DNA from 4 places in the Actinomadura meridiana genome. Region 2 is predicted to be linked to each of the others. Evidence: riboswitches for the same ligand, from Rfam matches in the RefSeq annotation. Region 2 holds a riboswitch; each other region holds the start of a gene.

Region 1 (7,673 bases), on a different contig from region 2:
ATCTACGATGTGGAGGCGATCAACAACCCGCAGGGGCCCAGTCCCATTCTGATCGACAGGACCGGGTGGTTCAGAATCCTGGCGGTCAGGCCCAAGGGGTCGAAGGGCCGGTCGATGGGACGGACCTACCGGTTCGGCGACTACTGGGACATCAACCTGGACTTCCTGACCTGGATCCGGAACGAGGTCCCGGATACCGACGAAAGGACAATCGAGCAACTGGCCGAGAGACGGGGCCTGAAGCAGGACGATCGCGTTCCCGCCAACCGGGATGCGTTCGTCAGGCTGCCCAGCGAGCAGACCCAGCCTTTCGTCTTCTACACCAACAACGTTCTCGACGAAGCCTTCACACACGGGGACGGGACGCGCAAGGACGATCGCCGCTTCAAGAGCGTGGAGGATTTCTCCGCCCAGTTGGACGCGGTGACGGCGGCCAACAAGGTGCGCGAGCAGGTGGGGCTGTCCCATGCGCCGGTAACGGACAGGCAAACCGGCGGGCGCAATCCCATCGCCGCGATGAGCGGCTTTCCTGCGCACAGCCTGATGTCACAGAGCGGCCGTGGGGGCCGTTCGGGGCGCCCGGCCTCCCACGAATGGTGTCACCTCATCGGCGACAACGACGGCGGCCCCACCATCTTCCAGAACCTGGTGGTCGGAACCAACGCGGTCAACACCGAACAGTTGGCCATGGAGTCCGCCCTCCGCGATTTCCGGGCGAGCATGGACGGCCTCGGTCTCGCGATCCGGTTGAAGGTCACCGCGCTCGTCGAAAGGACCGAGGCGGAGAACCCGGTCGTCCCCGGCAACCCGTACAACAAGGCGGACTGGATCAGGTTCGTCGTCGATATCGTCAAGAAGGACGGCGGTCCCGACGTGTCCGCCAGGCAGTCGTTGCGTCCCGTCCATCGGCAGATCATGGACGCCAAACGCGGCACCATCACCGAGTCGGAGTTCACCAGCCTGCACCACCAGGTGCGCAACGCAATGAGGAAAGCGCACGAAAAGCTGCTGGAAAGGCAGAGGGAAGAGGAGGAGCGCGAACGCTCCGGATCCCCCATGTCCGTCGACGCCTAGCGGTCGCCCCGCGGAGGGGGTGGCGTGCGGTCGGCTCTCGCGCCATAGAGCCGACCGCACGGTCTGGGGTGTCAGGGTGACGAACGGTCCCCGCCGGGGCATGCCCCGCCGGCGTCGGACGTACGAACCAGATTCGCGAAGTGAAGCTCGAACGTCCGTGGCCCGAACGGCGGGGACCGAGTCCATTCACCCGGTGCGGCGGCGGCCGGTCACGAGATCGAAGCAGCGCCCGCCGGGTCGGCGTCCGGAGGCCGCGTCGGCGTGGCCCGGATGCCTTTCGCCATGGCCGCATCCGCGGGTCGTCACGGTCGGTGCGGGGCCGTCTCTTTCGCTGATGCCGTAACGCCCTCTGCCAGATCGGCAATTCGTGGTGCTCATCCGCTCCCCGTGCTCGTGGGGCTTTCCCGACACCAGGATCCTTACCGGTGTCAGCCGCCTTGGCAATCTTTTCAACGCTCCCTAAAAGGAAGGCGAGAGTCCCGGTGAATCGGACGTGAGCGGGTCAGGTCTGGCGTGGCAGGTCGCCGGAGAGGAGCGCGTCGCCGGTCGTCGTGGTGGTGTGCAGGACGGCCTTTCCGGTTCGCCGGGTGGCGATGAGTCCCGCGTCCCGGAGCACGCCTGCCTGCTGGCTGGCGACGGAGATCGAGACGCCGGCCCGGCTGGCCAGGCCGCCCGTCGTGACGGGCCCGGCGGCGACGGCGCGCAGCACTGTCGCCCTGGTCCGGCCCAGCAGTGTGGCGAGCGCGCGTCCGTCCGCGACCTGATCCGTGGGCAGCTCGGAGGACGCGGCGGGGACGTCGGCGGCGGGGACGAAAAGCCACAACTCCGGAGACTCGTCCTCGCCCTCGTTGTAATCGAGCATCGGGGTCGGCAGCGGACGGCAGAAGACCGACGGGATCACGACCATTCCGCGTCCGCCCAAACGGAATTCGCGATCCCAGCTGCTCGGAATTTCCAGCACCGGGGGACGCCACCGGACCGCGGGGTGCAGGTTCGCCAGCAGATGCGCGGCGCCGAAGTCCGCGAGGGCCCGGCCGTGCCTGCCGCGTTCGGTGCTCAGACGGGCCCGGATCTGCGGCCAGTAGGGAGCCACCGTCGCCTGATGGGCCCCGTGAATGGCGACTCCGAGCTGGTCCATCCATTCCCGGTCGGCCTCGGCGATGTGCCGTATCCAACTGGGCAGCGCGTTCACCACACCGGCATGGGCGACCTCGGCTGCCAGACGTTCGGTCGGACGGCCGCGCAGGTTCTCCACAGCGTCATCGACCGACCCGGTGAGCCCGCACAGAGTGAACAGGTCGAAAACTATTGTCCGCGGGGACAATAAGGGTGCGAGCATGGCCGTGCTCGGGGAATCTGAAATCCGGGCGCGGACGTCGGAGCGCCACTCCCGGAACATTCCACGCTCGCCGCGCTGCTGAAGAAAACGGAACGCGAACAGCGCTTCCGTAACCGGATCCGGCGCAGCGACCCGGACTCGCGCAAGGTCTTCAAATGTAAAATGGAAACGCGTCGTCCCCACAACTCTCACCCCGGCCGATCGTGGAAGCGCTCACACGCTACAACACCCTGATCGACTCCGACCGACCACCCGGCGAGACCGGCCCGATGACCGATCCGACCGACCTGCTGAAGACCCACGTCACCGACGGCTCGCCCCCAGGCGCTCGCGGCCTTGGTGGCGCAGGGTGAGGAGGCGGAGGTCGTCCGCGCCTCGCGAGCCCGGTGAAGGTCGTCGCGTCCGCTTCACTCAGCGTTCAGAGAAAGGATGGCTTGGCGCCATCCGTGCCGGGCTTGTCCACGCCCAGATTCGAGCGCGACCACAGGTCCGGTGAAATGACGATGTCGGTGACGACGGCGGCCACGCTCTTGCGGGAGACCTCCGTCCCCCTGAATGGTTCGTCCCTCCGCGTGACCTCGTAGTCGATCTCGTCGACGTCGGTGAGCCAGGCGGGACGCAGGATCGTGTAGTCGAGGGCGGACGCCTCGATGGCGTCGGCGGCGGCTCTATAGGGCGGGAGCATTCCGCCGATCTGCCGCCGGTTCCATTCGCCGAAGGCGCCTGGAACCTCGTCATAGATGCCCAAGGACGTGATGAAGATCAGGCGGGAGACGCCCTGCTCCTCCATCGCTTCGACCACGCGCTCGGCCTGAAGGTCGAGATCGCCCGCGAGGTTGGCGTAGACGATGTCCTGTCCACGCACGGCGTCGGCGAGACGATCCCGGTCCAGCACGTCGCCCTCGATGATCCGGGCCGATGCGGGCGCGCCGGTGAGGCGTTTCGCCTCGCGCAGAAACAGGGTCAGAGTGGCGTCGTTGTCGGCGAGCATGCCGGTCGCCCACCGCGCGATTCGTCCACCGGCGCCCAGTACGAGCACGTTCGGCATATCAGCGTCTCCCGATCAGCTGGTCGTCCGCGAGCCGTTGCCAGCTCGGGCAGCGGTCCAGCGGACTCGTCACAGCCCTGCCCGCGATCGCGCCGGGCACGCGCGTGAGGGACAACCGAGATGAGCGTGGCCGAGCCGGTGGGGCTCCGCCGCGCGGTGTTCCCGCTGGAGTTGTTCTTCGACCTGCGTCCACCGCCGGACTTGCTGGCGTTCGCCCAGCACACCGGCCTGCCCGAGCAACCAGACGACAGCGAAGCCGATCCGCTCAACGCGTCGGGCGCATGCACATCCGTTATCGTCGGGCCGCACGACCGGACGGCCGTCACCGTCCACGCGGGAATCCAGCACGGAATTCAGATCCGTCTCGATCCATTCGGCGCGTACTCGCTGCTCCGAATGCCCCTGCACCTGATCAGCAACCAACTGCTGGACTTCGACACCGTCCTCGACATCCGGCTGTCGGAGCGCACCGCCGCCGCCCGGACCTGGACGCGGCGCGCCGCCGTCCTCGACACCGTCCTGGCGCGGCGCATCGCACGCGGCCCCCAACCCGACCGGGCGGTCGAGTGGGCCTGGCACCGGCTCCGCGCGACGTCCGGCCGGGCCCGGGTGGCCGCGCTCGCCGACCGGATCGGGTGGACGCCCCGGCGCCTGACCCGCAGGTTCCGCGACCAGGTCGGCCTGCCGCCCAAGACCGTCGCCCGTATCTTCCGCTTTGAACGCGCCGCCGCCCTCCTCGCCAGCATGCGCCCCCTGTCCGACATTGCCGTCGAATCGGGATACAGCGACCAGGCGCACCTCACCCGCGAGCTGCGCGCCCTCACGGGACGCACGCCGTCCGACCTGAGGTCGCATTCGTTCAAGCCGGGACTGCGTCCGTCTGCCTAACGTGCGGCGCATGCACCTGCGTGATCACTATCGTTCCGGCACGCCGTTCATCGCGGTCCACGACGCGCTCGCCGCGCTCGACTTCTACCGGACGGCCTTCGACGCCGACGTCCTCGCCCGCCTGGCCGCCCCGACGGCCGCGCGATGCACGCCGCCACCCTCATCCACGGCTCCCTGATCGTCGTGATGGACGAGATGCCCGAGGTCGGCCTGCACTCGCCCGACTACTACGGCGGCGCCGCGTTCTCGATCCTCCTGAACTGCGACGACGCCTCAGCCGCCACCGCCCGCGCGGTCGAGGCGGGCGCCGAGCGGCTCGCCCCCGTCCAGGACACCTTCAGCGGCGACCGGCACGCCCTCGTCCGCTGCCCTTACGGGCACCGCTGGATCCTCTCAACCCGCACCGAAGGCCTGACGTTCGCCGAAACCCAATTCCGCTTCACCACCTGGCTGGCGTCCGGCGCCCCCACCGAAACCACCAACTGAAACGGGTTGCGTTGACACCGCGCACCCATGTTGCCTTGGCGCGATGGCTGAACTACGCACCGACCGCCTAATCCTCCGCCGATGGCAGGACTCCGATCTCGAACCGTGGGCGGCGATGAACGCCGACCCCGAGGTCCGCGAGCACCTGGGCGAGTTGCTGACCCGAGAACAGAGCGACGCGTCCGTGACACGTTTCCAGTCCGCGTTCGACGAGCGAGGCTACGGCTGGTGGGCGGTCGAAGTACTGACTACTGGCGAGTTCATCGGCTTCGCCGGTTTGGACCAGGTGGACGACGGCGTCCGTCCTCTTGCGGATGATGCGGGGAAGGTCGTCTTCGCGGTGATCGATCCCGGCGTTTAGTTCTGGGGGCGATATGTTTGGGGTGGCATAACTGATGCGGGGTGCCCCTGTGTGGGGAGAATCGGGAAGCCGGTGGAAAACCGGCACGGGCCCGCCGCGGTAACCGGGGAGCCTTCGTCCATGCGCGATTCGCGCGGCCACTGACCGGCAGGTTGGGAAGGCGGACGATTCGGCGTCGATCCGGGAGTCCGAAGACCGGCCTCGCTACGGCGGCCACCTTTGATGGTGGCCCGAGCGGCGGGAGCCTGCCTTGGATGTTTACGACGTGATCCACCGTCGGCGTGACGTGCGTGCGGAGTTCACTGGGGTGCCAGTCCCGGAGGACGTGCTCGGACGGGTTCTGGCGGCCGCACATGCCGCGCCCAGTGTCGGGCTTTCGCAGCCCTGGGATTTCGTGTTGGTGAGGGACGCCGGGATTCGGCGGGATTTCTACGACCATGTTCAGGTCGAGCGAGCGGTTTTCGCGGCGAGTTTGGCGGGGGTCGCAGCGGAGCGGTTCGCGCGGATCAAGGTTGACGGGGTTCTGGAGTCGAGCCTCTCGATCGTCGTTACCTACGACCCTGAGCGTGGTGGTCCGGCCGTTCTGGGACGGCATGCCATCGCGGACGCGGGCCTCTACTCGGTGTGTCTGGCCATTCAGAATCTGTGGCTGGCCGCTACGGCGGAGGGGCTCGGGGTGGGGTGGGTCTCGTTTTATCGGGAGGCTTTTCTGCGGGAATTGCTTGGGGTTCCGGAGGGGCTTCGGCCGGTGGCTTGGTTGTGTGTGGGGCCCGTCGGTCATCTTGAGGACGTGCCGGATCTTGAGCGGCACGGGTGGCGGAGTCGCCGGGCGCTGGAGGAGGTTGTGCATCACGATCGGTGGTGAGTGACATCGTTGTCGCTCTTTGTCGCGGCCCTTGACGTTCCCAGCGAGGTCAACCGATACTCGGGCGGCGATGGGGTGACAACGATGTCAGTCGCTTACCGACCAGTCGATGGAGTGCTGATGCGCGACGACCATGACCACGGCACGGCTCTGTCCAGGCGGGGCTTTCTCGTCACGGGTTCCACGCTGCTCGCGAGTGTCGGGCTGGCTGGAGTGACTCAAGGGCGGGCGTCCGCCGCACCGGCCCAGCCGGGGAAGACCGATCTCGCGCTCTACCGGCCGGTGCACGTCTCGTCGACCGCGTATGCGCCCACACCGGGGCATTTCGTTGTCGATCGGATGGCGCGTCGGAACGTCCAGGGAAGTGGGTGGCGGGCCGCGGTCGGTGGCACGCAGTGGGTCGCCGTCGATCTTCAGGGGTCCTGCCGGGTCGAGTCGGTCGTGCTCGTGTTCGAGGCGGCGGAGGGCGATGTCGTCTTCAAACCGGGCGAGGACACCAACAATCCGCGTCGCGACACGACCGGGTGGGAGGTTCTGTCCAGTTACGCCACCGAGTTCCGGGTGGAGGTGTCGGACGACGGGCGTAGCTGGAAGTCCGTGCATGACGGGTCTACCAAGACGGGTGGTGTTGTCGAGGTCGTCCTCGATGAGGCGGTGACAACGCGGTGGGTTCGGCTGGTTGGGACGAAGCAGTCGAATCCCAATCCGCTGGGACTCAACTCGTTCCAGGTGTACGGGACGGCGCGGGGGCGGCGGGCCGACGTCACCGGGTGGACTGACTGGACGAGCGGCGCCCGCCGCGTCCCGGCGCTGCGGGTCGAACGTGATGGGACCGTGCCCGTCGAGTCGGGCTGGAACGTCACGTTGCAGGAGTTCGCGGGCACGGGAGATGGTGCCGTGGTCTCGGCAGATGGGGTCGATACCTCGCGTTGGTTGCGGGCGCGGGTGCCTGGAACGATCCTCGCTTCGCTGGTTGAGGAAGGGCATCTTCCGGATCCGGTGGAGGGATTCAACAACCTGCGGGCTCCGGAGGCGCTTGGGAAGAACTCGTGGTGGTATCGGCGAGTTTTCCGGTTGCCGCATCGGTTTCCGGAGCGCGGGCACGATCGCGTCTGGCTGGAGCTGGACGGCATCAACCATCGCGCCGAGATCTGGCTCGACGGGGTGAAGGTCGGGGAGCTGGAGCATCCGTCCGCGCGGGGTGCCTTTGATGTGTCCGCGCAGTTGGGGCGGGGCGGTGAGCATGTTCTCGCCGTCCGGATCGACCCGATGCCCTTCCCCGGGAGTCCGGGCGACCGGGGGGACGACGGGCAGCCCTACCACGACGCGGGCTCGTTCATGATCATGCGCAATGCGCCCACGTATCTGGCCGTGACCGGGTGGGACTGGATGCCCGCGGTTCGGGACCGTGTGATGGGGATCTGGAACCACGTCCGGCTGCGGTCGACCCGCGCGGCGGTTGTGGGGGACCCGCTGGTTGAGACGTCCCTACCGAATCTGCCTGATGTGTCTCGGGCGGACGTCACCGTCACCGTGCCGGTGCGGAACGCGGCGTCTTCGCAGCAGAAGGTGAGAGTCAGGGCGGCGCTTGGGCGCGTTCGTGTTGAGAAGG
Region 2 (7,673 bases):
CGAGCCGCGCCCCATCCTCCTCGCGCCACACCGTTTCTACGTCCACAGGATCTCTACGTCCACAGGATCTCTACGTTCACGGGGTCTCTACGTTCACGGGGTCTCCACACTCACGGGCGCTCCAGCGACACGGGCGCTCCAGCGATGTTCACGGGCGTTCCAGGGACAGGATCGGCCGACCGGCGGGGCCTGGTGCGACGGAGACCCGCGCGTCGAAATGCTCCTCGACGGTCGCGCGGGTGAGCACCTCGTCGGGCGGTCCCGCCGCCGCGACCCGTCCGTGGGACAGCAGGACGAGGTCGTCGGCGTACTGCGCCGCCAGGCTCAGGTCGTGGATGGTCGTCACCACGGTCAGCTCGTCGGAGATCCGGAGCTGGTCGACCAGCTCCATCACCTGCTGCTGGTGGCCGATGTCGAGGGCGGTGGTCGGCTCGTCCAGTAGCAGCACGGGCGTTTGCTGCGCCAACGCCCGCGCGAGCACCGCGCGCTGCCGCTCGCCGCCCGACAGCTCCACCAGCGGACGGGCCGCGAACTCGGTGAGGTCCAGCCGGTCGATGACCTTCGCCGTGATGACGCGGTCGGCGGCGCTCTCCCGTCCGAGATGCGGGATGTAGGGGGAGCGGCCGAGCAGCGTGTAGTCGAAGACCGTCATCCCCACCGGCACGTTCGGGCTCTGCGGCGCGTAGGCGATCAGCTGGGAGCGGCGCCGCGGCTTCAGCGCCTGGAGGTCCTCGCCCGCCACGGTGATCGCGCCCTCGGACGGCACCAGCCCCAGCACGGCCCGCAGCAGCGTCGACTTCCCCGCCCCGTTCGGGCCGATCACCGCCGTCCACGACCCGGCGGGGGCGTCCAGCGAGACGCCCCTCAGCACCGGACGCCCGCCGAGCGCGACGTCCAGCTTCCGGATCCGGACGGTCACGTGTCCACCTGCCTACGGCTCGCGCGCAGCACCGCGACGAAGAACGGTCCACCGACGAACGCGGTCACCACGCCCAGCGGCAACTCGCCCGGTTTGATCACCGTCCGCGCCACCAGGTCCGCGACCTCCAGGAACGCCGCGCCGCCCAGCAGCGACAGCGGCAGGACGATCCGGTACGAACCGCCCGCGAGCCGACGCACCGCGTGCGGCACCACGATCCCGACGAAGCCGATCAGCCCGCTCACCGCGACCGCGCACGCCGTCGCCAGCGACGCGGCCGCCAGCACCACCAGCCGCACCCTCGGCGCGGACAGGCCCAGCGACGCCGCCTCCTCGTCGCCGACGCTCAGCACGTCCAGCAGCCGCCCGTGCGCGAGCAGCACCACCGTCGACACCAGCGAGTACGGGGCGACGAGCCCGAGCTGGTGCCAGTCGGCGGAACCGACCCCGCCGAGGATCCACGCGAAGATCCGTTGCAGTTCCTCCGTCTTCATCTGCTGGACGAACGTCTGCACCGCCGCCAGGAACGACGACACCGCGACCCCCGCCAGCACCAGCGTCGCCGCGTTGCCGCGTCCCGCCGTGCGCCCCAGCGCGTACGACAGGAACACCCCGAAGATCGCGCCGACGAACGCCGCGAGCGGCACCCCGAACCCCGGGTCGCCCGGCACCAGCGCGATCACCACCGTCGCCCCGACCCCGGCGCCGCCCGCCGCGCCCAGCAGGTACGGGTCGGCGAGCGGGTTGCGGAACACGCCCTGGTAGCCCGCGCCCGCCAGCGCCAGCATCCCGCCGACCATCGCCGCCATCAGCGCCCTCGGCATCCGCAGCTCGAACAGCACGTTCTCGTCGATCACGCCGAGCCCCGAGTCGACGTGCACGAACGGCACCCGGTCGAGCAGCGCCTTCAGCACCCCGCCGACGGGCAGCCCCGCCGACCCCACCAGCACCCCCGCCAGCAGGGTAACCGCGAACAGTGACAGTCCGGCCGCCAGATGCACCGGCCGCAGCCGGGCCTGCCGGGTCCTCACGGCCGGGCGCCCCTCCGGTCGCCGGTCACCGGACCTTCCGCACGGCGTCACCGATCGCCTTCACCAGCTCGGGCAGCCGCGGCCCCCACCGGGAGGCGACGTCGTCGTTGAGTTCGACCACGCCCTTGTCCTTGACGGCCTTCAGATCGGACCAGCCCGGACGCTTCGCGACCGCGGCGGCGTTCTGCCCGCAGCACCGGGTGTCGGCGAGGAAGATCAGGTTGGGGTCCTGCTTGAGGAGGTACTCGCGGGACAGCTGCGGGTATCCGCCGCTCGCCTTGTCCGCCGCGTCCGCGATGTTGCGCAGGCCGAACAGCCCGTACACCTGACCCACGAACGTCTTGGACGTCGCGGAGTGGAACTGGTTGTCGAGCTCGTGGTAATAGCTCAGGCCCTTCCCCTGGGACGACGCCGCGACCGTCTTCTGGATGACGGCGCGCATCCCGTTCACGAGTTTCGTCGCCTCCGCCGTGTGCCCGGTCGCCTGCCCGAGGTCGCCGATCTCGTCGTACGCCTCGTCCAGCTTGGCCGCCGCGGGCTCCAGCAGGACGGGGACGCCGACCTTCTCCAGCGACTGGACGATGCCGTTCAGGTCGTCCGACACGACGACGAGGTCCGGCTTGTAGGCGATGACCGCCTCCGCGTTGGGCTTGAAACCCGACAGCTTGCTGCGGGGCGCGTTCGCCGGGAAGTTCGAGTAGTCGTCCACCGCGACCACCTGCGTCCCGGCGCCGATCGCGAACAGCGTCTCGGTGTGGGTGGGGGAGAGGGACACGACGCGCTTCGGGTTCGCCGGGACCTTCACCGCCCCGTTGGCCGCCTGAACGGTGACGGTTTTCGCACCCGACGTACCGCTGTCGCTGTCGCCGTCGCCACACGCACCGGCGAATGCCACGGCGCCGATCGCCAGTACCGCGACAAGGGAACGTACGGGTCTCACTGGAGCCTCCAGGCTGGGGGAAGCCGCGGCCCGCTCAGGACGGATCGCCCTTCCACGAGGTCGAAGTTCGTCAGCGCGCGAGGAGGCGACCTGGCTCGGCCCTTCTTGAGCACCACAGTTGCGGGACAGCGCCGGATTCACACCGGACTTCGCTCCTGGCGCGCAGCACCGTAACGGTACCAGCCGCCGAAATCCGGAAATGCGCCGGTCACACGACACCCACTTGACGGAGTGAGTGCTCACTCCGTACCGTGTTCGGCATGGAGACACAAGGTCGTCGCCGCGCCCCCGGGATGAGCCCGCAGCAGCGCCGCGAGATGATCATCCGCACCGCGTTGCCGCTGGTCGCCGAGCACGGAACCGCTGTCACCACCGGCCAGATCGCCCGCACCGCGGGCATCGGCGAGGCGACGATCTTCCGCGTCTTCGCCGACAAGGAGGAACTGTTGGACGCCTGCGTCGCCGAGGCGACCCGCACCGATCACATCCTGTCCGAGCTCACCGCGATCCCGCTCAACGTCCCGCTGCCCGACCGCCTCGCCGAGGCCAGCGCCGCGATCGAGGCCTACCTCGCCCGCATGGGCATGGTCATGGGCGCCCTGCACGCCACCGGCCGCCCCCTCCGCAGACCCGACCCGTCCGAGACCGGCCGCCCTCCCGCGGACGCCCGCACGGACGCCATGAACCGCACCCGCGCGGCCCTCGCCGAACTCTTCGAACCCGAACGCGACCGGCTGCGCCTCCTCCCGGAACAGCTGGCGAGCCTGTTCATGGGACTGATGTTCGCCCGCGCCCGTCCCCCCGCCGGACCGGAGGCCCCGTCCGTCGAGGACAGCCTGGACGTCTTCCTGCACGGCGCCTTCAAGGAGACCGAATGACGATCACCCTCAACCACACGATCGTGACCGCCGCCGACAACGACGAGGCCGCCCGCTTCTTCGCGTCCGTCATGGGCCTGCGCTACACGGGCGCGCATCCGCACGCGCGGCATTTCGTCCCGATCCGGGTGAACGACTCCCTCACCCTCGACTTCCTGACCGTCGCGCACCCGCAGGGCCACCACCTGGCCTTCGACGTGGACGCCGTCACCTTCGACACCGCCGTCGAACGCCTGGACGCCCGCGAACTCCCCTACGGCGACGAACCCGCACACGCCGACAACGGCCGCATCGACCACGACCATCCCCTCGGCGGCCGCGGCGTCTACTTCTCCGACGCCAGCGGCAACCTGTACGAACTCATCGCACCGTAGGTTCTGGGGGCGCGTACAGCTCCGCCAGCTTCCGGTCGTTCTCGGCCCATCTGCGATGCCGGGCGGCCGACTGCAAATGGACGTCCGCCTCCTCCGGATGGGCGAGAGCCATCCGCTCCAGCAACATCGCGGCCCGGTCATGCGCACGCGCCGACGAGACCATCGCCTCACGCGCGTACTCCTTGGCCTCACCGTCCGGCGCCTCCACGCCCACGACACCGACCGCCAACCGCCGCCGTGCCTTCACCGGCACCCCCCCGGTCGTCGCCGCCGGGACCCGACGAACCAGCCCTCCAGCCACGTTCCTCTATCTACCCAGCAACCCGTCTGTTCAGCAGGCGAAGTTATCCACAATCTCCAGCCGATATCCGCCCGGGTCCTCACCCGAGGGACGATCGGACGTATGAACAGCCTCGGGCTCACCTGGAAGAGAACAACGGCCGACGCGATCGTCCCCGTGGGAGCGGGCGTGTACTTCGTCCCAATCAGAGGCGCCCCTCTGACGGCCCGCGCCGCCGCCCTGAGCAACCTCCTCCCCGGCGAGGCGGTCATAGCCCGCCGAACCGCCGCCTGGATCTGGGGCCTCGACATCCTCCCACCCGGCACAGATCAGGCCGACTGGAACGTAGACCTGATCACCCCCGACAAATCCGAACCGATAACCGCAGAAACCGCCGAACTGAACGAGGAGCACATCACACGGAAATCCGGCATACGGATGACCTCTCTGCCCCGCACCGCCCTGGACTGCGCCCGCTGGCTCCCTCGCTACGACGCCGTTGCGGCCCTGGACCAGTTCCTCCGCCGTGGAGTATCCACCGACGACCTCACCACAATGTCCCGAACGCTCCCGGGCTACCGAGGCAACAAGCGCCTCCGCGAAATCATCCGCCTCAGCGACCAAGGCGCGGCCTCTCCAGCCGAATCCTGGACACGGATGGCCCTCCTCACCGCGGGCTTCCCCCGTCCGCAAACGCAGGTTCCGGTGATGGGCCCGTCCGGCCGCTGGCACTACATCGACCTCGGCTACCCAGACCACCGCGTCGGCCTCGAATACGACGGCGAACGCCACCACACGGGCCCCAGGGTCCGCGCTCACGACACGTCCCGCCGCACCTGGCTGACCAAGGAAATGGGCTGGGAGATCCTCCCCATAACCAAGGACTTCCTCTACCACCCAGCCCCCTACCTGGAGGCCCTCCTAACCGCCCTACTCCACCGAGGCTGGAACCCGAAAAACACCACCATGGACCACCTGGCAACCCACCTATCCCGCCTAAACCGCAGCCACGGCCACTAATCCTCACCCAACCCCAGGCCCACCCCTCCCTCCCCAGGATCATTCCTGGCCCAGGAGCTTTGTCAGGCGCTTGGGCGCGGTGAGGCGGTAGCTGTCCTCAATGAGCTCGGCCATCTCGTCCCAGTCATGGTCAACGTCGAGGCGAGCCCCGACCCACCCTTTGCTGCCGACGTACTTCGGGACGAAGAAGCGCTCCGGATCCTCCGCGACGAGCGCCTCCTGCACCCCGGGCCCGGCCTTGAAGGTCATCGACAGCCCGTCCTCGCTGGTCATCACGAACAACTTGTCTCGTACACGGAAGGAGGGGGCCGTATGTCCGCCGAACGGCTTCTCCGCCGCCTCTGGCAACGACAAGCAGATTTCGCGTATCCGCGACAGAACGTCCTGATCAGTCATGTGCTGTCCTTGATTCGTCGACGCCACTTGGCTCTTGTGCCTGGTTCATTCCACCAGGGACTTGTGCGGCCGCAACACGCAGAACTCGTTGCCCTCGGGATCGGCCAAGACAACCCACGGAACGTCAGCGGACTGACCGATGTCGACGCGCCGAGCACCCAGCGCGAGGACGCGCTCTACTTCGGCGTTCAAATCGTCCGGATCGAGATCGACGTGCACGTGGTTCTTGGTGGTCTTCGCGTCATCGTTCCGGACGAAGCACAACCCGGGGTAGGCGTGCGGATCGGCGCCGACAATGACCTCGTCATCGTCGCGGTACAGGATCGGCTGGTCGAGGACCGCCGACCAGAACTCGGCGAGCGACGCAGGGTCATGCGAGTCGATGACCACCTGGTAGAACCGTGAAGCCATTCCCCGAGGTTAACCCGTGCGCAGACCGTGACGCGTGGGTCCAACGACAGGTTCTGGATCAAGGATCGTGGAATGTCACGCTGGGTTAGACACCTGTTGGCCTGGGGCTGGGAGCCCCGCTTTGGTTCGCCACCACGACGGTGTGCGGCGGGGCGTCGAGCCAAACAATCATCTGCTGGGCCGCGTCATCGAACGCTTCGCCGAGCGAGGCGTTCTGGCCCACGGTCAGGGCGAGCTCGTCGACGTTGTGGGTGGAGTGCGCATCAGACTCCCGCTATGCGCGCGATGCTTCCGCGGATCGCGTTTGCCCCAACTGGCCACGCTGGCTTCCTGCGGGCGGCACGTGCCCCGCCAGCGGCGACTCGGCCAACGGCAATGCGTTGACCACGTCGTGCGGGGGGGTGCCGCGGTCTGGTGGTTGTGGTTGGGGTCAGGGGGTGGGTTTGGGGTGGAGCGCTCGGTGGAGGGCGGTTAGGCGGTCGGTGTACATGCGTTTCGAGATGGCGGCGTCCTTGATCACCATCGAGCCGTGGAAGGTGCCGGGGTAGTGGTGCAGTTCGGTCGCGACGCCTGCCTGGAGGAGGCGTTGGGCGTAGATGAGGCCCTCGTCGCGCAGGGGGTCGAACTCGCAGGCCGTGACGTAGGCGGGTGGCAGGGCGGACAGGTCGTCGGTGCGGGCGGGCGCGGCGTAGGGGGACACGTCGGCGGTTCCGCGGACTCCCTCGCCGAGGTAGTAGTCCCAGCTCAGCTCGGCGTTGGGACGATGCCAGCCCGGTGTGTCGAGGTAGGCGCGCATCGACGGGGTGTCCAGACGGTCGTCCAGTTCAGGGGTGCCGAGGAGTTGGAAGCAGAGAGTTGGGCCGCCCCGGTCGCGGGTCAGGAGCGCGACGGCCGCGGACAGGCCGCCGCCCGAGCTCTCGCCGCCCACCGCGAGGCGGGCCGGGTCGATGCCGAGGTCGGCGGCGTGGTCGGCGGTCCAGGTCAGCGCGGCGTAGCAGTCTTCAAGTCCGGCCGGGAAGGGGTGTTCAGGGGCGAGGCGGTACTCGACGGACACGACCACGGCGCCGACCTCGGCGGCGATCAGTGTCGCGTCGTCCGGGAACACGTCGATGCCTCCGATGACGAACCCGCCCGGGTGGAGGTAGAGGAGGCCGGGCAGGGCGGCGCCACGATTCGCCGGGGTGAAGATCCGGATCTGGACGTCGGGCGCTCCCTGCGGGCCCGGCACGGTGAGGTCGCGGGTCTCGACGGGGACGGGCGGCTCGTAGGGCGGCAGTTGGCGGGACATCTCCACCTCGTCGCGGCGCGCCTGGTCGACGTCGGCCAGCGTGAGTCGCGGCAGCATCGCGACCCATGGGGCGAGTTCCGGATCGAAGGCGTACGTCATTTCGGCTCCTCACGATTGGCCGCCCCCAGTCTCGGGT
Region 3 (7,673 bases), on a different contig from region 2:
TCGGCACGGATCTCGGAAGCGACCCCGAGCCCACGGAGCGAGGCGTCGAGCGTGTGTCGCACCAGCGGAGCGCTCTCGGCGTTCCTCGGCAGGGTCATTTCGAGAACGACCTCCATGCCAAATCGCCTCCGTTCCTCTAGCATCCAGATTTCCCGCTGATCTCCAACGGAAACTCCAGGTGCCGGAAAGTCGGTGACGACCTGCGGCGACAAACCTGTGACATGTACCACTTGACCTCCGGTACCGGACGGGCACACTGGGCGGGTGGTCAAGTCACTGCGCCCTCAGAACTACAACGAGGTCCTGTACGTCGGGCACTTCTTCCGCAAGGGCATGCCCGTCCTGATGGACCTGTCGGACGTGTCGGACGACGAGGCCAAGCAGATCGTCGACTTCGCCACCGGCCTGGTCTTCGGCCGCGGCGGCGCCATGGACCGCGTCGACCGCAAGCTCTTCCTCCTCGAGCCCTGACCCGGGAGACCCCCCGCCGACCACCGCCCCCGACCCCACGGCGCGCCCGGCCCCCACGGCGCCCCCGACCCCACGGCGCGCACGGCCACGGCCCGGGGCGCGCCCGCTAGGCGGGCTCCATGCCGGAGATCCGGTATCGCATCACGTCGGCGGAGCGGATTCGGGCGACCTGTGCGGGCTCCGGGCCCGTGCCGCGAAAGCGCTCGACGTCCTCGTCGCTCTCCCACCGCTCGTACACGTTGATCCGGTCGGGTTCGACCAGGTCGGCCGAGAGCGCGAAGTCGAGGCAGCCGGGCGCCGCCCGCGCCAGTTCGACGACCTCCCGGCACCCCGTCAGGTAGGTGTCGCGGCCGTCCACGTACAGGCTCCCCGAGATGACGATCATCTGCCCCTCCCGTCGACGCCCTCGCGCCGGGCCTGTCCCGGCCGATGCGTCACCAGGATGGACCTGCGGGCCGCCGGAAACTCATCGCCGCCCCACGGCTCGGGACGGCATGCGGTCAGGCGGCGGGGGCGCCGCCGGGAAGGTGCACTTGGCTACGGGCAGGTCTTCCAGGTGAGGTGGTAGATGCTGCCGATGGGGTCTTCCAGGGTGTCCATGGCGATGACGCTGGGGTGCGACGGGTCCGAGGTTCCCGGGTCGAGACGCAGCTCGGTGTTGAGGTTGAGGTTCCGGTCCTCGCCGCACGGCTTGTAGACGGGCTCCGTTTGGATGGAGTCCTCGAAATGCCATGTGCCATCGAAGGGGACGGGAATCTGGTGCGTGATCCTCCCGGTCTGCGGCAGCCCCTGGAAGTAATGGCTGACCTTCTGGGTGGCCTTCGCGCCGTCCACCAGGGAGGCGTAACCACGATGGTCCACAGACGAGACGGCGTAGGTGACGCCCTCCGGGGCCCGCAGCTTGAGGGAGAGCTGGCAGTTCTTACGGACGGGGGCCGGTTTCAAGGAGCCACCTGACTGCACCAGGTAATTGAAGTACCAGACGGTGAACGACTCCGCGTCATCCGAAATGGCCACCCCGGCGGTATTGTTCAGGCAGCCGGAGCCGTTGGCCGTCGCGATTTCGATGGTGACTCCGTCTGGACCGCGAACAGGACGCGGACCGGACGCCGCCGCGGCGATCGGCGCCGTGCTGACGGCGAGTGCCGCGGCCGCCACGGCGGAAATGGCGAACCCTCTACGCATGGTAATTTCTCCTCGTTGGGGAGCGTACGCTTTCTTCGCTGAACAAAGAAGCGACTACAAGGCGACGAGAGCATACCTTTAGCGCCATTCACTGTCAATCACCAGTATTTAACTCCGCGCTACCTTAATAGAATGAAACCGGGCCGCCGGTGGCGTGGGCCGGAAAGGGTTCGGGCGCCGAACCGGGAGAACGTTCGTCAGGCGGCGGGGACACCGCCGGTGAAGGTTCGTTCGGGCGGGGAGGCGACGAGTTCGACCATGGTGCCCGCGCGGAGTTCGTCGCCGAGGATTTCGGTGATCGCGTCGGTGAGGGCCGTGCCGAGGCGAGAGGTGATCTCGGCGGCGTCCGGACGGTCGAACGCCCCGGCGCGGATACCGAGCACGACCGAGGCCGTCGCGTCCACGGCCTTACCGCCCTGGGCGAAGCGGCCCGCCGGGACTCCGGCCAGCCGGATGCCCACCAGGTCGCGGGCCCATTCGCCGTAGACGCCGACGACCGCCTCCGTCAGTGCGGCGATGAGCGCGGGTTCGTTGCCGGTCAGCCTGTTGTCTGGAATGTGGACGGTCAGATGCGGCACAGTGGACCTCGTTCTCTTTGGACCTAAAGCCTTTGAGGTCAAAGGTAGTTGTGGAGGGTGGCGATGTCCAGCGAACCGGACGGCCCGGCCGTGGACGAGGCCGTCCGCACCCTGCTGCTGCTGATCCCCCGGCTCGTCGGCCGCGCCAAGCGCCTGCCGATCCCGGAGGCGCTGCGCGGCATGGACCTGGCGCCGCGCCATCTCGCGCTGCTGGCCCACCTGGAGTACCGCGGCCCCGTCAGCGTCAACGAGCTGGCGGCCCTGCTGGAGGTGGCACCGACGACGGTCAGCCTCATGGTCAGCGAGCTGTCGCGGCGCGGCGTCCTGGAACGCGCCGCCGACCCGGGCGACCGCCGCCGCCGCATCATCGCCATCGCCCCCGCCTACACCGCGCCGATCGGCGAATGGCTCTCCGGCAACGCCCACGCCTGGGAGCGCGTCATGCGCGACCTGGCGCCCGGCGAACGCGCAACGGTCATCCGTGCTCTGCGCGCTTATGAGGACGCACTGGAGTTGCGAGACGAGCAACCCGAGAGCGAACAGAAGTAATGATTTGCGTGGTCGGTAGAGTTGATGGTGCGGATGGTTCGTCCCCACCTTGGGCGGGGGCGTCGTAAGAGGGAACCCGGTGCGAATCCGGGACTGCCCCGCAGCGGTGAGCGGGAACGACCGCCGTCTTACGCACTGGGTCGCACGGCCTGGGAAGCGACGGCCAGTAGGACGCCTCGGCACTGTCGTCACTGACAACGAGGCGACGCCCGCGAGTCCGAAGACCTGCCTCCGCCCGCGCGCCGACCGGCGCGCGGTGGTCTGCGGCCTCGCGGGAGGGTTCGCGGCGCGCGTGCGCCGTGCCCTCACCCGCGGGTCCGCCGTGGCACGCGAGGGAAGCCGCCATGAACACGACGATCCTTGGACATCCCCGGATCGGGCCGCGCCGGGAACTGAAGTTCGCCACCGAGGACTACTGGGCCGGACGCGCCGACGCCGACGCGCTGACCGCCACCGGCGCCGAACTGCGGGCGGCGGTCTGGACGGGCCTGCGCGACGCGGGCCTCGCCACGATCCCGTCGAACACGTTCTCGTTCTATGACCAGGTGCTCGACACGAGCGTCCTCGTCGATGCCGTCCCCGACCGGTATCGGCATCTGACCGGGTTCGACCGGTACTTCGCGATGGCGCGCGGTGTGCAGGACGTCCCGGCGCTGGAAATGACGAAGTGGTTCGACACGAACTACCACTACATCGTCCCGGAGCTGGGGCCGGACACCCGGTTCCGGCTGGCGGACGGGTCGGCGGCCAAGCCGCTGGCCGAGTACCGGGAGGCGAAGGCGCTCGGCATCGAGACGCGACCGGTGCTCGTCGGGCCGCTCACCTACCTGCTGCTGGCCAAGCCGGCGCTGGACGCGCCGGACGGGTTCCGTCCACTCGACCTGCTCGACGATCTCGTCGACGTGTACGCCGAGGTGCTGGAGCGGCTGGCCGGGTCGGGCGCCGAATGGGTGCAGCTGGACGAGCCCGCCCTGGTCGCCGACCGGACGGACGAGGAGATCGCCGCGTTCGGCCGCGCCTACGCCCGGCTCGGACGGCTGACGAGCAGGCCGCGCCTGCTGGTCGCCACCTACTTCGGCACGGTCGGCGCGGACGCGCTGCGCACCCTGGCCGCGAGCCATGTCGAGGCCGTCGCCCTGGACTTCGTGGCGGGCCCGGACAACCTCGACGTCCTCGCCTCGGTGGGCGGGCTGCCGCGCAAGACGCTCGTGGCGGGCGTCGTCGACGGACGCAACGTGTGGCGCACCGACCAGCGCCGCGCCAAGGCCACCTGCGCCGCGCTGCTCGGGCTCGTCGACCAGGTGGTGGTGAGCACGTCCTGCTCGCTCCTGCACGTGCCCATCGACCTCGACGCCGAGACGTCGCTGGACCCGGCGGTGCGGGAACGGCTCGCGTTCGCCAGGCAGAAGGTCGGCGAGGTCGTGGCGCTCGGGCGGGCGCTCAGCGCGGACGTCCCGTCGTCCGCCGACGCACCGGCGCCCCCGGCGGGCGTCGACGACGAGGTGCGCGCCCGGCTGCGATCGCTCGACGACACCGCGCGCCGGGGCGACCGCGACGCCAGGTTCGCCGCGCAGCGGGACGCGCTCGGCCTGCCCGCCCTGGCGACGACCACGATCGGCTCGTTCCCGCAGACCCCCGAGATCCGCCGGGCCCGCGCCGACCACCGCGCCGGGCGCCTCACCGGCGACGCCTACACGCGCGCTATGAAGGACGAGATCGCCCGCGTCATCGCCCTCCAGGAGGACCTGGGGCTGGATGTCCTCGTCCACGGCGAACCGGAACGCAACGACATGGTGCAGTACTTCGCCGAGCAGCTCGACGGATACGCCGCCACCGAGCACGGGTGGGTGCAGTCGTACGGGTCGCGGTACGTCCGCCCGCCGATCCTGCACAGCGACGTGGCGCGGCCCCGTCCGATGACGGTGGAGTGGGCGACGTACGCGCAGTCGCTGACGGACAAGCCGGTCAAGGGGATGCTGACGGGGCCGGTGACGATGCTGGCCTGGTCGTTCGTCCGCGACGACCAGCCGCTCGCCGACACCGCCCGGCAGGTGGCGCTGGCGCTGCGGGACGAGATCGCCGACCTGGAGGCCGCCGGGATCCGCGTCATCCAGGTGGACGAGCCCGCGCTGCGCGAGTTGCTCCCGCTGCGGGGCGCCGACCGTCCGGCGTACCTGGACTGGGCCGTCGGCGCGTTCCGGCTCGCGACGTCCGGCGTCGCGGACACCACTCAGATCCACACGCACATGTGCTACTCGGAGTTCGGTGAGATCATCGGCGCGATCGGCGCGCTGGACGCCGACGTGACCAGCGTCGAGGCGGCCCGCTCCCACATGGAGCTGGTCGCCGACCTGCGCGCCGCCGGGTACCGGAACGGCATCGGGCCCGGCGTGTACGACATCCACTCGCCGCGCGTCCCGGCCGCCGAGGAGATGGCGGACAACCTGCGGCGCGCGCTGCGGGCCGTCGAGCCGGGACGGCTGTGGGTCAATCCGGACTGCGGGCTGAAGACCCGCGCCTACCCGGAGACGGAGGCGTCCCTGCGCAACCTGGTCGCGGCGGCGCGCAGCGTCCGCGAAGACGTCGGCTCGTGACCGGCACCGCTTGACCGGCACCGCTTGACCGGCACCGCTTGACCGGCCCCGCTTGACCGGCCCCGCTTGACCGGCCCCGCTTGACCGGCCCCGCTTGACCGGCCCCGCTTGACCGGCCCCGCTTGACCGGCCCCGCTTGACCGGCGCCGTATGGCCTGACCGCCGCTCTCCCACCGCGGTCAGGCCATGCGGCCCCCTCCTCTAACCGCGATCGTCCAGGGCCTCATGGAGGCGGACGAGTTGCTCGCACACCTCCGTGATGTCGGTGACCGGAAGCGTGCCGGTCTCGCCGGAGCGGGCGCGCCAGCGGAATGTCGCCGTTTCGCACCGCACCGTCAGGTCGCGGGGGTCGGAAAGGACGGTGACGCCGAGTTCCTCCGTGGAGACGAACCGGTCGACGCCGCGTTGGACGAGGAGCGTGTGCAACGTCCTCATCGCGTGCGGGTCATCGACGTGCCGCGGGTGGCGGCGGCCGTGCGAGGTGCGGGTGACGGGCAGCGCGAACCAGGTGGCCTTGCCGCGCACGGCCGGGAAGCTCAGCCGGGACCGGGACGGATGATGCCCCCACCGCCCCTTCGCGAGAATCTCGACCAGCCGCAGGCCCCGCCCGTGTTCGAGCACATCACCAAGCGGCTCACCCCGACCCGACTCGCGACGACTCGGCACGGTCCGACCCGCCTCGCCACGACCCGCCTCGCCACGACCCGGCTCGGCACGACCCGACGGCTCGTCACGCTTCGGCGGATCGGCACGGCCCGGCGATTCGGCAGGGTTCAGCGGATCGGCACGGTTCGGGGATTCGGCGCGGTGCGGCGAGGCGGTGCTTTCGCGCCACTCGCGGAGCGTGTCGAACGCCTTGATGACGAGTTCGTCGCGTCCCCGGTCGTCGCGCCGCTGGTACACCCACAGTTCGGCGCCGGTGGGCCCCTCGCCGGACGCGGCGTGCTGGAGCACGTTGGTCGCCAGTTCGCTGACCATGACCGCGAGGTCGTGCAGGTCCTGGACGGCGAGCCCCAGCGTGGGGAGCAGTCCGCCGACCTGGGAACGCGCGACCGCGGCGATCGACTCGTCCGCGGGCAGGGGGAGCGCCGCGCAGCCGCCGTGTTCCAGGCTCCAGGGAATCCCGCGTGGCATCGCGGCCCTCGTCATGACGCCCACCCTCGGAGTTTGCGGAGTCACAGTAGTGATTCAGACAATCGGGACATGTGCCTCACGGGTTCGCGAGTCGCTATGTGTGAATCACAGATCCAAGCTTCGCACATCCCGGCGGCCGAGGCGGGGCGCACCACAAAGCTCGTCGGTCCTCGATTGAGACGTTCACGCATCCGCCCGAACGCACACAGAACACCTTCACGGAGGGTGATCGAAGCGTGTACCGGCGGGACGGGGACGAAGCGCCGCAGCCGTTGTAGCGTTGACCGCGCCTGAGAGAGGGCCGCACACATGAAGATCCCCCAGGGGTGCAGCCCTGGGGGATCCTGTGTGCGGCCCGGGCGTCGCCGCCCGGGCCGCGGTGCCGCGAGCGCCCCGGAGCCTGGTCAGCGGTCGTAGTGACCCGTCCGGATGTCGTTGAGGAACGCCGCGAAGACCGCGCGGGGAACGACGTGCGCTCCCGCCTCCGGCGTCTTGCTGTCGCGCAGCCCCGTGGCCGTGTCGAGGTCGGCGACCTCGACGCAGCCGCCGTTGCTGCTCGCGCTCGCGGTGGCCTTGAACCACCGTGCCTGAGAGAGGTTCATATCGCTTCAGCTCCAGGTAAGTGTTACTCCAGTGTCGCGATCAGTTTCTCCAGGTGTGCCGCGGTGTCGGCGGTGCTCAAAGCCGCCTCGCGGATCTGCTCGAAGATGCCGTCATAGGCCTCCACTTTGTCGGGTTCGTCGATCTCGTGGATGTCGGCGTCGTTCTCCAGGAAGACCACGGGCTGCTCCTCGCCGGGAAACCGGAAGACGTTGACCAGCGTCGACATCCCCGGATGCAGGCCGTTCGAGAGGGGCAGCAGCCGCAGTTCGATGTTCGTACGCCCGGACGCGGTGAGCAGATGGCGCAGCTGGGTGCGGCGGTCGCCGGGGTCGCCCCACTCGTAGCGCAGGGACGCCTCGGTGATCAGCGCGATCAGCTCGGGGACGCGCCCGTCGCCCCGGTCCAGGATCTGCTGGCGCCGCAGCCGCGCCCGCAGCGCCCGCTCGCGCCACTCCGGCGACTTCGACCCGGACGCCAGCAGCGCCTGCATGTACGGCAACGTTTGCAACAGGCCCGGCAACACCAGCGGCATGATGACGCGGATGCTGGAGGCGTCGCC
Region 4 (7,673 bases), on a different contig from region 2:
ACGATCGTGATGCGGTGGTCGCGAACACTCTCCGGGGCGTCGTCCGAGATGCGGACGAAGTCCTCGCGAGAGACGGTCAACAGTCGATCGGCCAACTTCTCTGGAACGTACATCTTTTCCCTCGCCGCTCTGTCTCAGGTTCGTGAGCGTCTCGTCTAGTTGGCCGCGCGGGCCCACGCCCACAGCTTGCTGAGGATTCTCTCGCTCCGCGAGCGCGCACCCCACTCCAGGACAGAGCGGAACTCGTCGTGGTGCACGGTGATCTGACCGTCCCGCAGCAGTTTCGCGATCCGCTCGGTCATGGCGGCGGTCCACCCCGCGCCGCCGCCGACCCTCCTGATGATCACTACGACGCCCTGCGGCCCGCCGTCGTCGTGGCTGAGCCCGACCGTCGTCTGGATCAGAAGATCGTTGTTGTGCCGGATCGACAGGCCCTGCCTGCCCCGGCGGTGTTTGCCCTTCCTGCGCAGCAGGCCGATCATGTGGATCGCCTGCCGTTTCGGCTCGGCGGGCCGACGTTCCTCGTCGAACCAGACGAAGGGCGGCTCGCCGCTCTCGTACTCGGCGTAGACCAGCTCGAGAGCGGCCATCACAGCATCGCCTGAATGACGTCGGCCGCCAGGAGCTCGGCGGACTCCAAGGTGAGCATGCTTCCGGCGACGACCTTGGTCGTCTCCATTTCCAGTATGTTGATCGGCTCACTGAGTTGTTTCTGTACCGTGCTCAGGAAGTCGGCCGGATCCTGCGGGTCGTACCGGGAGTCCTGGTCTGTGAAGGTGACGACAAAGATCACCCGCTTGACCTTGGCGCCGTATCGCTTGATGCGGGAGGCATCGGCGATCAGTCGTTCGTAGAACTCCGACTCCTTCAGCGTATCCTCGTCCGCTTCCAGATTCGGCGCCTTGATGAGGTAGAGAATGTATGAGGCGGCCTTCACGCCGTCCTTGGAATTTTCAAGGATCTCGTCCATGCCGCTGAAATCCCTGACATTCCTGAACGTGATCGGCTTGTCGACCGAGAGGATCTTCTTCCCCGTGTCCAGCTGGATCTTGCCGATGAACTCACCGGCGGGAAGGGTTCGGGTTACCGGCTCGTCCCATTTCCCCTGCCAGGTGTTCAGCAGTGTGGTCTTGCCGCTCTTGCTCGCGCCGAGCAGGATGATCTTCGCTGGTCGCCTGAGCTGGCGAACGGTGACGGCCGTGCCTATCGCTCCGCTCGCCAGCACGACACCGCCAATGATCAAAGGGAGTGGCAATGCGGGCTCCTCGCGTTGGAAAGAGAGATTACGGGCACAGTCTGAAGGCTCAGCGTCAGTTTCCCACAAACCCGGGAGAAAGGTGGTGGCCGCAAGCGGACGTAGCGATTCGGTATCGTCCGCCTCCAATCTGGCGACCTTCTGGAGCCTTTCTCCCGGGTGTGTGAGCGAGGCATGATCCGTTTCTCTGTGCGGCGCTCCCGGATCAGGCGGTGCCGAATGTGGCGGTGCGCGCGTCGCCGTGGAGGCGGCGCAGCCCGGCTTTCTCCAGGACGCGGACGGACGCCGGGTTCGAAAGCTCCACCGTCGCCGTCACCGCCTCGACACCCGGCGCTACCAGCGCGAACGCCACCAGGGCTCGGGCGGCCTCGTTGGCGTAACCCCGTCCCCGCCGGGACTCGACGACGCCGTAACCGAACTCGACGGCCCCGTCGACCGGCGGCCAGAACAGGCCGATGGCACCGACGACGAGGCCGCTGGCCGACTCGATGATCTGGCGCTGCCCGTACTCGCCGAGCGCGGTCGGGGTCTCCGCGATGAAGCCCGCGATGACGCGGTCGCCTTCGGCGGGAAAGTCGTCCGCCCAATGGTCTCGCCGCTCACCGGCGAGGACGGCGCCCACCTCGGCCATGGTCCATGGCCGCAGGACGAGGCGGTCGGTGCTCAGGTCGGACGAAGAAGAGATGAATGACATGGAACGCTCCTGGTCGTGCTGGACGACCGGGCCGCGCTCAGCCTCTCGCGACCCGGACAAGGGCATGCTGATGACGAAGAACGGCGCAGGCCATATTCATCAACCCCCTTGTCGCGGATGTCGTCGCAGATTATCGCGAGTCAGGAGTCCGATGGGACGTAGGGCGGGGCCACGCCCCAGTCCCAGTGGGGCATGGGGGCTTCGAGGGGTGGCTTGGCGTCGGGCTGGGAGTTGGCGAGGGCGATCCGGGTGCCCCATTCGATGTAGGACGTGAACGCGGCACGGAACTCCGGGTCGTCCGGGAGGCCCACCTCGTCGGCGGCGTCCATGAGAAGGGCGACCCAGCGACGGCGTTGGGGTTCGGCGATGGCCTTGCCGAGATGCTGGCGGACCATGTGGTGGTAGCCGCCGCGTTCCCCGCTGTAGCGTTCCGGCCCGCGGAACACCTCGCCCAGCCAGATCGCGACCCATTTCGGGTGGTCGGGGGCCATGTGTTCGAACAGCGGGCGCAGAAGGTCGTCCTTCAGCACGTTCGTGTAGAAGACCTCGGTAAGACGTTCGAGCGCTTCGCCGCCGCCCGCCCACTCGTACATCGTCGGGACGGACGAGCCCGCGCCGCGCACCGCCGTCTGCTCGTAGTGCCGCATTTCCTCGATGCGTCGCACGTACGGCTTGATCTCGGCGAAGAAGGCCGGGAAGTGCTCGCCGCCCCGGAAGCCTTGCAGATGGTCGTCGGCCGACGTCCACCCGATGCGCAGGATGTAGGACGTGGGCTCCTCGACGCACCGCGAAAGCTCGTAATCCACGCATTGCGGTGCGGCGGCCAGGGAGGCGGACGCCCGCGCGTAGGCGGCCTCGAACTCCTCCGCCTCCGCCGGGTCGACGCTGTAGCGGATGTACTCGACGATCATCTGGCCCCCAGAGACACGAAACCGGTCGGGTAATCACTGTAATGCTGTAATCACCCGACCGGAAGCGTGCTGATCAGTTCTTTGACGAGGTCGAACGCCGCATCAGGGCGACCGCACCCCCCGCCACGACCACGACGAGTGTGATCAGGCCGATCCAGAGCCAGCCCGACGAGCCGTCGTCCGAGTCCTCGGTGGACGCGGTGCCGGTCTGGGTCGGCGCCGGGGCGGCGGGCTGCGCCGCGGCGTCGGACGAACCCGTCACCGTGAACGTGTAGGTGCCCGACACCGGATGGCCGTCCGCCGACACGACGCGCCAGCCCACCGTGTACTTACCGTTCGGCAACGTCCCGCCGACCTGCTGGGTGACCTTGTTGTCGACGGCCTGGGGCGCCCCGACCTGGCGTTCCTTGCCGGAGGCGTCCGTCAGGATCACGCGGGGCAGCCGGATCGGGTCCGAGTAGGTCAGGACGACCTGCGACGGTGACGCGATCGACGAGTCCTTCTTCGGGTTCGCGTCGGTGAGGGCGGCGTGCGCGGAGGCCGGGGGCGCGAAGATCGCCAGGACCGTCCCGACCGCCAGGGCGCCCGCGGCGACGCGCCGCGCCACGCGGATCATGACCGGCTCCGGGCTCGGGTCAGGCCGTAGCCGCCGACCGCGATGCTGAGGACCCCGACGCCGATGCCGATGCCGCCGAGCAGCCGGGCCGTCCCGTCATCGGCGGACTCGGACGCCTTGGGCGTGGTCTTGGAGACAAGACCGCTGGTCGTGTTCACGCTGGTGGAGCCCTTCGGGACGAGCTTGAGCACTGGCGCCGGGTGCTCGGGTTCGGCGGCGCCCTCGGTGGTCGGTGCGTCCCACTTGACGACCTCACCGTTCGAGTATGTCTGGTCGGCCTTGAACATCAGCTGGTCGGTGTTGGTCGGCAGCGGGCCCATCGACACGTCGAACTCCTGGAAGTTACCAGGGTCGATCTTGCCGCCCGACCAGGTGATCTTGGTGACGGCCTCGGTCAGTTCGCCGCCCTCGATCTTCATCGGGGTCGCGAGCTTGGACTTGTCGACCTTCACCGTCCAACCGGGGACGGGACGGACCGACACCGACGGCAGCGGATGCTCCGCCGGAAGGTTCACCACCAGCTTGGTCGTGGACGCGTTGTCGCGCTCGTTCGGCACGCGGAACGTCGCCTTGGTGTACGACCCCTGCTCGGCGGTCTTCGGGTTGACGGTGACGTGCGCGGAAGCGGCGGTGGCGAGCCCGATCACCGACATGACGGACAGCGCGGTGACGGCGCCGAGCCTGCGGGCGGCGTGAGAAAGGGAAGGCATGACGGAACTCCGTTCGAGGTCACGAGTGAAGCCGGAAGCGCCGTCGAGTCGGCGTCCGGTGACGTGCGGCGCTCGCTCAGCGGGAGGCGAGGAGCGCCCTCGAACCCGGCGGGGGACCCCGCCGGACGACCTGATGTCGCAGGGTGCGGCCGATGGCCGTGACGACCTTCGAAACAGCCGGAACACGCGGCCGGGCCTCGGCGGGCTCGACGTCGACGACGAGCAGCAGCCGGACCGGACGGTCGGCGGCGGCCAGGGCGATCCGCCGGGCCAGCGACCAGGCGGCCCGTTCACCGCGCCGCAACCACCAGGCCGCGATGATCGCGGCGACGGTGTGCGCGAGCGTCATCGTCGGCGCGTCCGAGGCGTGCGCCACCGGCATCAGGAGGTTCGAGCACGCCGTCGCCGCGTCCGGTATGCCCGTTTGGTGGTGCGTCGGCATCGGCTGGCTCGGGGCGGTCGCGGCCGTGAAGAGCGTGTGCAGCGCGAACTGTCCGCCGAGGAGGCCGCCCAGGATCGTCGCCAGCGAACGTTCGTGACCCGCCAGGACGAGCGTCACACCGAGCACCGCGCCGAAACCCGTCAGCACCGCCCACACCGGAATCGTCGTCCCCGATGCGAGGACGTGCCCGGAGGTCGCCAGCGTGACGCACACGGTGGCGAAAACCACCGCGCGTGCGGTTCGGAAGCCCGGCTGCGGGGGACGCGGGGACATGGCGCACCCATCGTCCCACCACTCCCGCGATCCGGATAGCCGACCCCGTGAACTCCTTGGCATGCCCAACATCTAGGGGTTGTGCAAAGATCGGCGACTACATGTAGGGTTCAATCCCGTGCTGGTTCGCCCCCGCCGCCCGTCGGCGGGGGCGTCGTAAGAGGGAACCCGGTGTGATTCCGGGACTGCCCCGCAGCGGTGAGCGGGAACGACCGCCGTCATAGGCACTGGGCCATCCGGCCTGGGAAGCGACGGCCAGTAGGACGCCTCGGCCCTGTCTTCACTGACAACGAGGCGACGCCCGCGAGTCCGAAGACCTGCCCGCACGAGGTCAGGGGGTCGCCCCCCAGACCGATATGTCCAGGCCTCGCGGGTGGGTCGGGGGCGGAGCGCGACGTGCCGTCGTGTCCCGTTCGCATGCCTCCGCGAGGCGGCTGCGAGGGGAGAGCACGTGACACAGGACCTGGTCGCGCCGCCGACGGCGGTCGCGGAGATCGCCGCCGAGATCGAGGCGGCCTGCGAGGGGATACCGGACACCGGCCCGGGCCGGGTGCTGGCCGCCGTCCGAGCCGGTGATGGACTGGACGCCGCCGAGCTACGCGACCTGGCGATCGGCGAGGCGAGCACGCTGGTGCCCGCCGAACCCGGATACTCCAAGGTCGCGGCCCGGCTGCTCGGGCTCCGGATCCGGGACGAGACGGCCGCCGCCGGGGTGCTGACCTTCGCCGACTCGGTCGCCGCCGGGCTCCGGGAGGGCCTGCTCGCGGACGGCCCGGCCGCGTTCGTCGCCGCCAACGCGCCCGCGCTCGACGCCCTGATCGACGAATCGGCCGACGACCGCTTCGAGTACTTCGGCCTCCGCACGCTCTATGACCGCTACCTGCTGAAACATCCGCGTTCGCGGCTCGTCCTGGAACGTCCGCAACACTTCCTCCTGCGGGTCGCGTGCGGTCTGGCCGACACGGTCGACGAGGCCGCCGAGCTGTACGGGCTGCTCAGCACGCTGTCGTATCTGCCCAGCTCACCGACGTTGTTCAACTCCGCGGCCCGGCGGCCGCAGCTGTCGTCGTGCTTCCTGCTCGACTCGCCGCGCGACGAACTGGAGTCGATCTACGAGCGGTACGCGCAGGTGGCGCGGCTCAGCAAGTACGCGGGCGGCATCGGGATCTCCTGGACGAAGGTGCGCTCACGAGGCTCGCTGATTCGCGGCACCAACGGGCATTCCAACGGGATCGTGCCTTGGCTGCGGACGCTCGACTCGTCCGTCGCGGCCGTCAACCAGGGCGGACGCCGCAAGGGCGCTGCCTGCGTGTACCTGGAGCCGTGGCACGCCGACGTCGAGGAGTTCCTGGAACTGCGTGACAACACCGGCGAGGACGCCCGCCGCACCCACAACCTGAACCTCGCCAACTGGGTTCCGGACGAGTTCATGCGCCGCGTCGAACAGGACGAAACATGGTCGCTGTTCGACCCGAAGGAGGTCCCGGAGCTGGCCGACCTGTGGGGTGACGAGTTCGACACGGCCTACCGGGCCGCCGAGAAGGACGGCCGTTTCGTCCGGCAGCTCCCGGCCCGCAAGCTGTACGGGCAGATGATGCGGACGCTCGCCCAGACGGGCAACGGCTGGATGACGTTCAAGGACGCCGCCAACCGCGCCTGCAACCAGACCGCCGAACCGGGACAGGCCGTCCACCTGTCGAACCTGTGCACCGAGATCCTTGAGGTGACCAGCGACAACGAGGCGGCCGTGTGCAACCTCGGATCGGTGAACCTCGCGGCGCATGTCGGTCCGTCCGGCATGGACTGGGAACGGCTTCGGAGCACCGTGCGCACCGCCGTCCGATTCCTCGACCGCACCATCGACCGTGGCTTCTACCCGACGCCCGAGGCGGAGACGGCGAACAACAAATGGCGCCCGGTCGGCCTCGGCGTAATGGGCCTCGCGGACGTCTTCTTCACGCTCAGCCTCCCGTTCGACTCGGCCGAGGCCCGCTCGCTGTCAACTCGCATCTCCGAGGAAATCGCCCTGGCCGCCTACAACGCGTCGGCCGACCTGGCCGCCGCCCACGGCCCCCTACCCGCCTACGCCCAGACCCGCACCGCACGCGGCCAACTCCATCTCGACCATTTCCCGGACGCGACTCCGTCCCGTCCCGCCGAATGGGAGAAACTCCGGAAACGGATCGCCGACGTAGGGCTCCGCAACTCGCTCCTCATCGCGATCGCGCCGACCGCCACGATCGCGTCCATCGCGGGCTGCTACGAGTGCATCGAGCCGCAGGTGTCCAACCTGTTCAAGCGGGAGACGATGTCCGGCGAGTTCCTCCAGATCAACGGCTACCTGGTGAACGACCTGAAATCGCTCGGGCTGTGGACCCCGGCCGTCCGGGAGGCGATCAAGAAGGCGAACGGCTCCGTCCAGGGCCTCGTCGGTCTGCCGGACGAGATGATCGCCCTCTACCGAACGGCATGGGAACTCCCACAAAAAGCATTGATCGACCTTGCCGCCGCACGCACCCCGTATATCGACCAGTCCCATTCCCTGAACCTGTTCATGGAGACCCCGACGATCGGGAAAGTGTCCTCGATGTACGCCTACGCCTGGCGCAGCGGCCTCAAAACTACCTACTACCTACGGTCGCGCCCGGCCACCCGCATCGCGCAAACGACCGTCGCGCAATCAAACCTCTGCTCCCTGGAAAACCCCGAGACCTGCGAGGCGTGCCAGTAATGTTGCTAGACCCCGGCATGGACCTGACCCTGCGTCCGATG

Evidence for each region. Region 2 has a riboswitch for cobalamin ahead of ABD808_RS25550 (ABC transporter substrate-binding protein). Riboswitches for the same ligand answer to the same signal wherever they lie in the genome.
Region 1: another riboswitch for cobalamin. It lies ahead of bluB (5,6-dimethylbenzimidazole synthase); the one in region 2 lies ahead of ABD808_RS25550 (ABC transporter substrate-binding protein).
Region 3: another riboswitch for cobalamin. It lies ahead of metE (5-methyltetrahydropteroyltriglutamate--homocysteine S-methyltransferase); the one in region 2 lies ahead of ABD808_RS25550 (ABC transporter substrate-binding protein).
Region 4: another riboswitch for cobalamin. It lies ahead of ABD808_RS29945 (ribonucleoside-diphosphate reductase subunit alpha); the one in region 2 lies ahead of ABD808_RS25550 (ABC transporter substrate-binding protein).

What each region holds. Positions count from the first base shown of each region.
Region 1 is NZ_BAABAS010000001.1:204,678-212,350, forward strand. It holds gene ABD808_RS01000 (eCIS core domain-containing protein) at 1-1,074, shown strand, start outside; gene ABD808_RS01005 (ArsR/SmtB family transcription factor) at 1,577-2,398, opposite strand; gene ABD808_RS01010 (hypothetical protein) at 2,617-2,766, shown strand; gene ABD808_RS01015 (SDR family oxidoreductase) at 2,832-3,461, opposite strand; gene ABD808_RS01020 (helix-turn-helix domain-containing protein) at 3,582-4,349, shown strand; gene ABD808_RS01025 (hypothetical protein) at 4,360-4,527, shown strand; gene ABD808_RS01030 (VOC family protein) at 4,494-4,835, shown strand; gene ABD808_RS01035 (GNAT family N-acetyltransferase) at 4,879-5,196, shown strand; cobalamin riboswitch at 5,219-5,414, shown strand; gene bluB (5,6-dimethylbenzimidazole synthase) at 5,447-6,061, shown strand; gene ABD808_RS01045 (discoidin domain-containing protein) at 6,182-7,673, shown strand, end outside.
Region 2 is NZ_BAABAS010000019.1:139,115-146,787, reverse strand. It holds gene ABD808_RS25565 (adenosylcobinamide amidohydrolase) at 1-46, opposite strand, end outside; gene ABD808_RS25560 (ABC transporter ATP-binding protein) at 149-919, opposite strand; gene ABD808_RS25555 (FecCD family ABC transporter permease) at 916-1,950, opposite strand; gene ABD808_RS25550 (ABC transporter substrate-binding protein) at 1,976-2,890, opposite strand; adenosylcobalamin (AdoCbl) riboswitch at 2,926-3,067, opposite strand; gene ABD808_RS25545 (TetR/AcrR family transcriptional regulator) at 3,151-3,768, shown strand; gene ABD808_RS25540 (VOC family protein) at 3,765-4,142, shown strand; gene ABD808_RS25535 (hypothetical protein) at 4,129-4,389, opposite strand; gene ABD808_RS25530 (hypothetical protein) at 4,546-5,442, shown strand; gene ABD808_RS25525 (MmcQ/YjbR family DNA-binding protein) at 5,482-5,838, opposite strand; gene ABD808_RS25520 (VOC family protein) at 5,884-6,249, opposite strand; gene ABD808_RS25515 (alpha/beta hydrolase) at 6,680-7,636, opposite strand.
Region 3 is NZ_BAABAS010000020.1:161,151-168,823, forward strand. It holds gene ABD808_RS26760 (ATP-binding protein) at 1-116, opposite strand, end outside; gene sepF (cell division protein SepF) at 265-471, shown strand; gene ABD808_RS26770 (putative quinol monooxygenase) at 578-856, opposite strand; gene ABD808_RS26775 (DUF4360 domain-containing protein) at 1,009-1,656, opposite strand; gene ABD808_RS26780 (tautomerase family protein) at 1,854-2,234, opposite strand; gene ABD808_RS26785 (MarR family winged helix-turn-helix transcriptional regulator) at 2,298-2,783, shown strand; cobalamin riboswitch at 2,800-3,030, shown strand; gene metE (5-methyltetrahydropteroyltriglutamate--homocysteine S-methyltransferase) at 3,128-5,377, shown strand; gene ABD808_RS26795 (ATP-binding protein) at 5,579-6,526, opposite strand; gene ABD808_RS26800 (DUF397 domain-containing protein) at 6,916-7,113, opposite strand; gene ABD808_RS26805 (helix-turn-helix domain-containing protein) at 7,137-7,673, opposite strand, start outside.
Region 4 is NZ_BAABAS010000021.1:26,256-33,928, forward strand. It holds gene ABD808_RS29905 (hypothetical protein) at 1-80, opposite strand, end outside; gene ABD808_RS29910 (hypothetical protein) at 156-590, opposite strand; gene ABD808_RS29915 (hypothetical protein) at 590-1,384, opposite strand; gene ABD808_RS29920 (GNAT family N-acetyltransferase) at 1,461-1,949, opposite strand; gene ABD808_RS29925 (group II truncated hemoglobin) at 2,090-2,860, opposite strand; gene ABD808_RS29930 (copper resistance CopC family protein) at 2,934-3,476, opposite strand; gene ABD808_RS29935 (YcnI family copper-binding membrane protein) at 3,473-4,186, opposite strand; gene ABD808_RS29940 (hypothetical protein) at 4,263-4,901, opposite strand; cobalamin riboswitch at 5,007-5,240, shown strand; gene ABD808_RS29945 (ribonucleoside-diphosphate reductase subunit alpha) at 5,353-7,632, shown strand; gene ABD808_RS29950 (ribonucleotide-diphosphate reductase subunit beta) at 7,632-7,673, shown strand, end outside.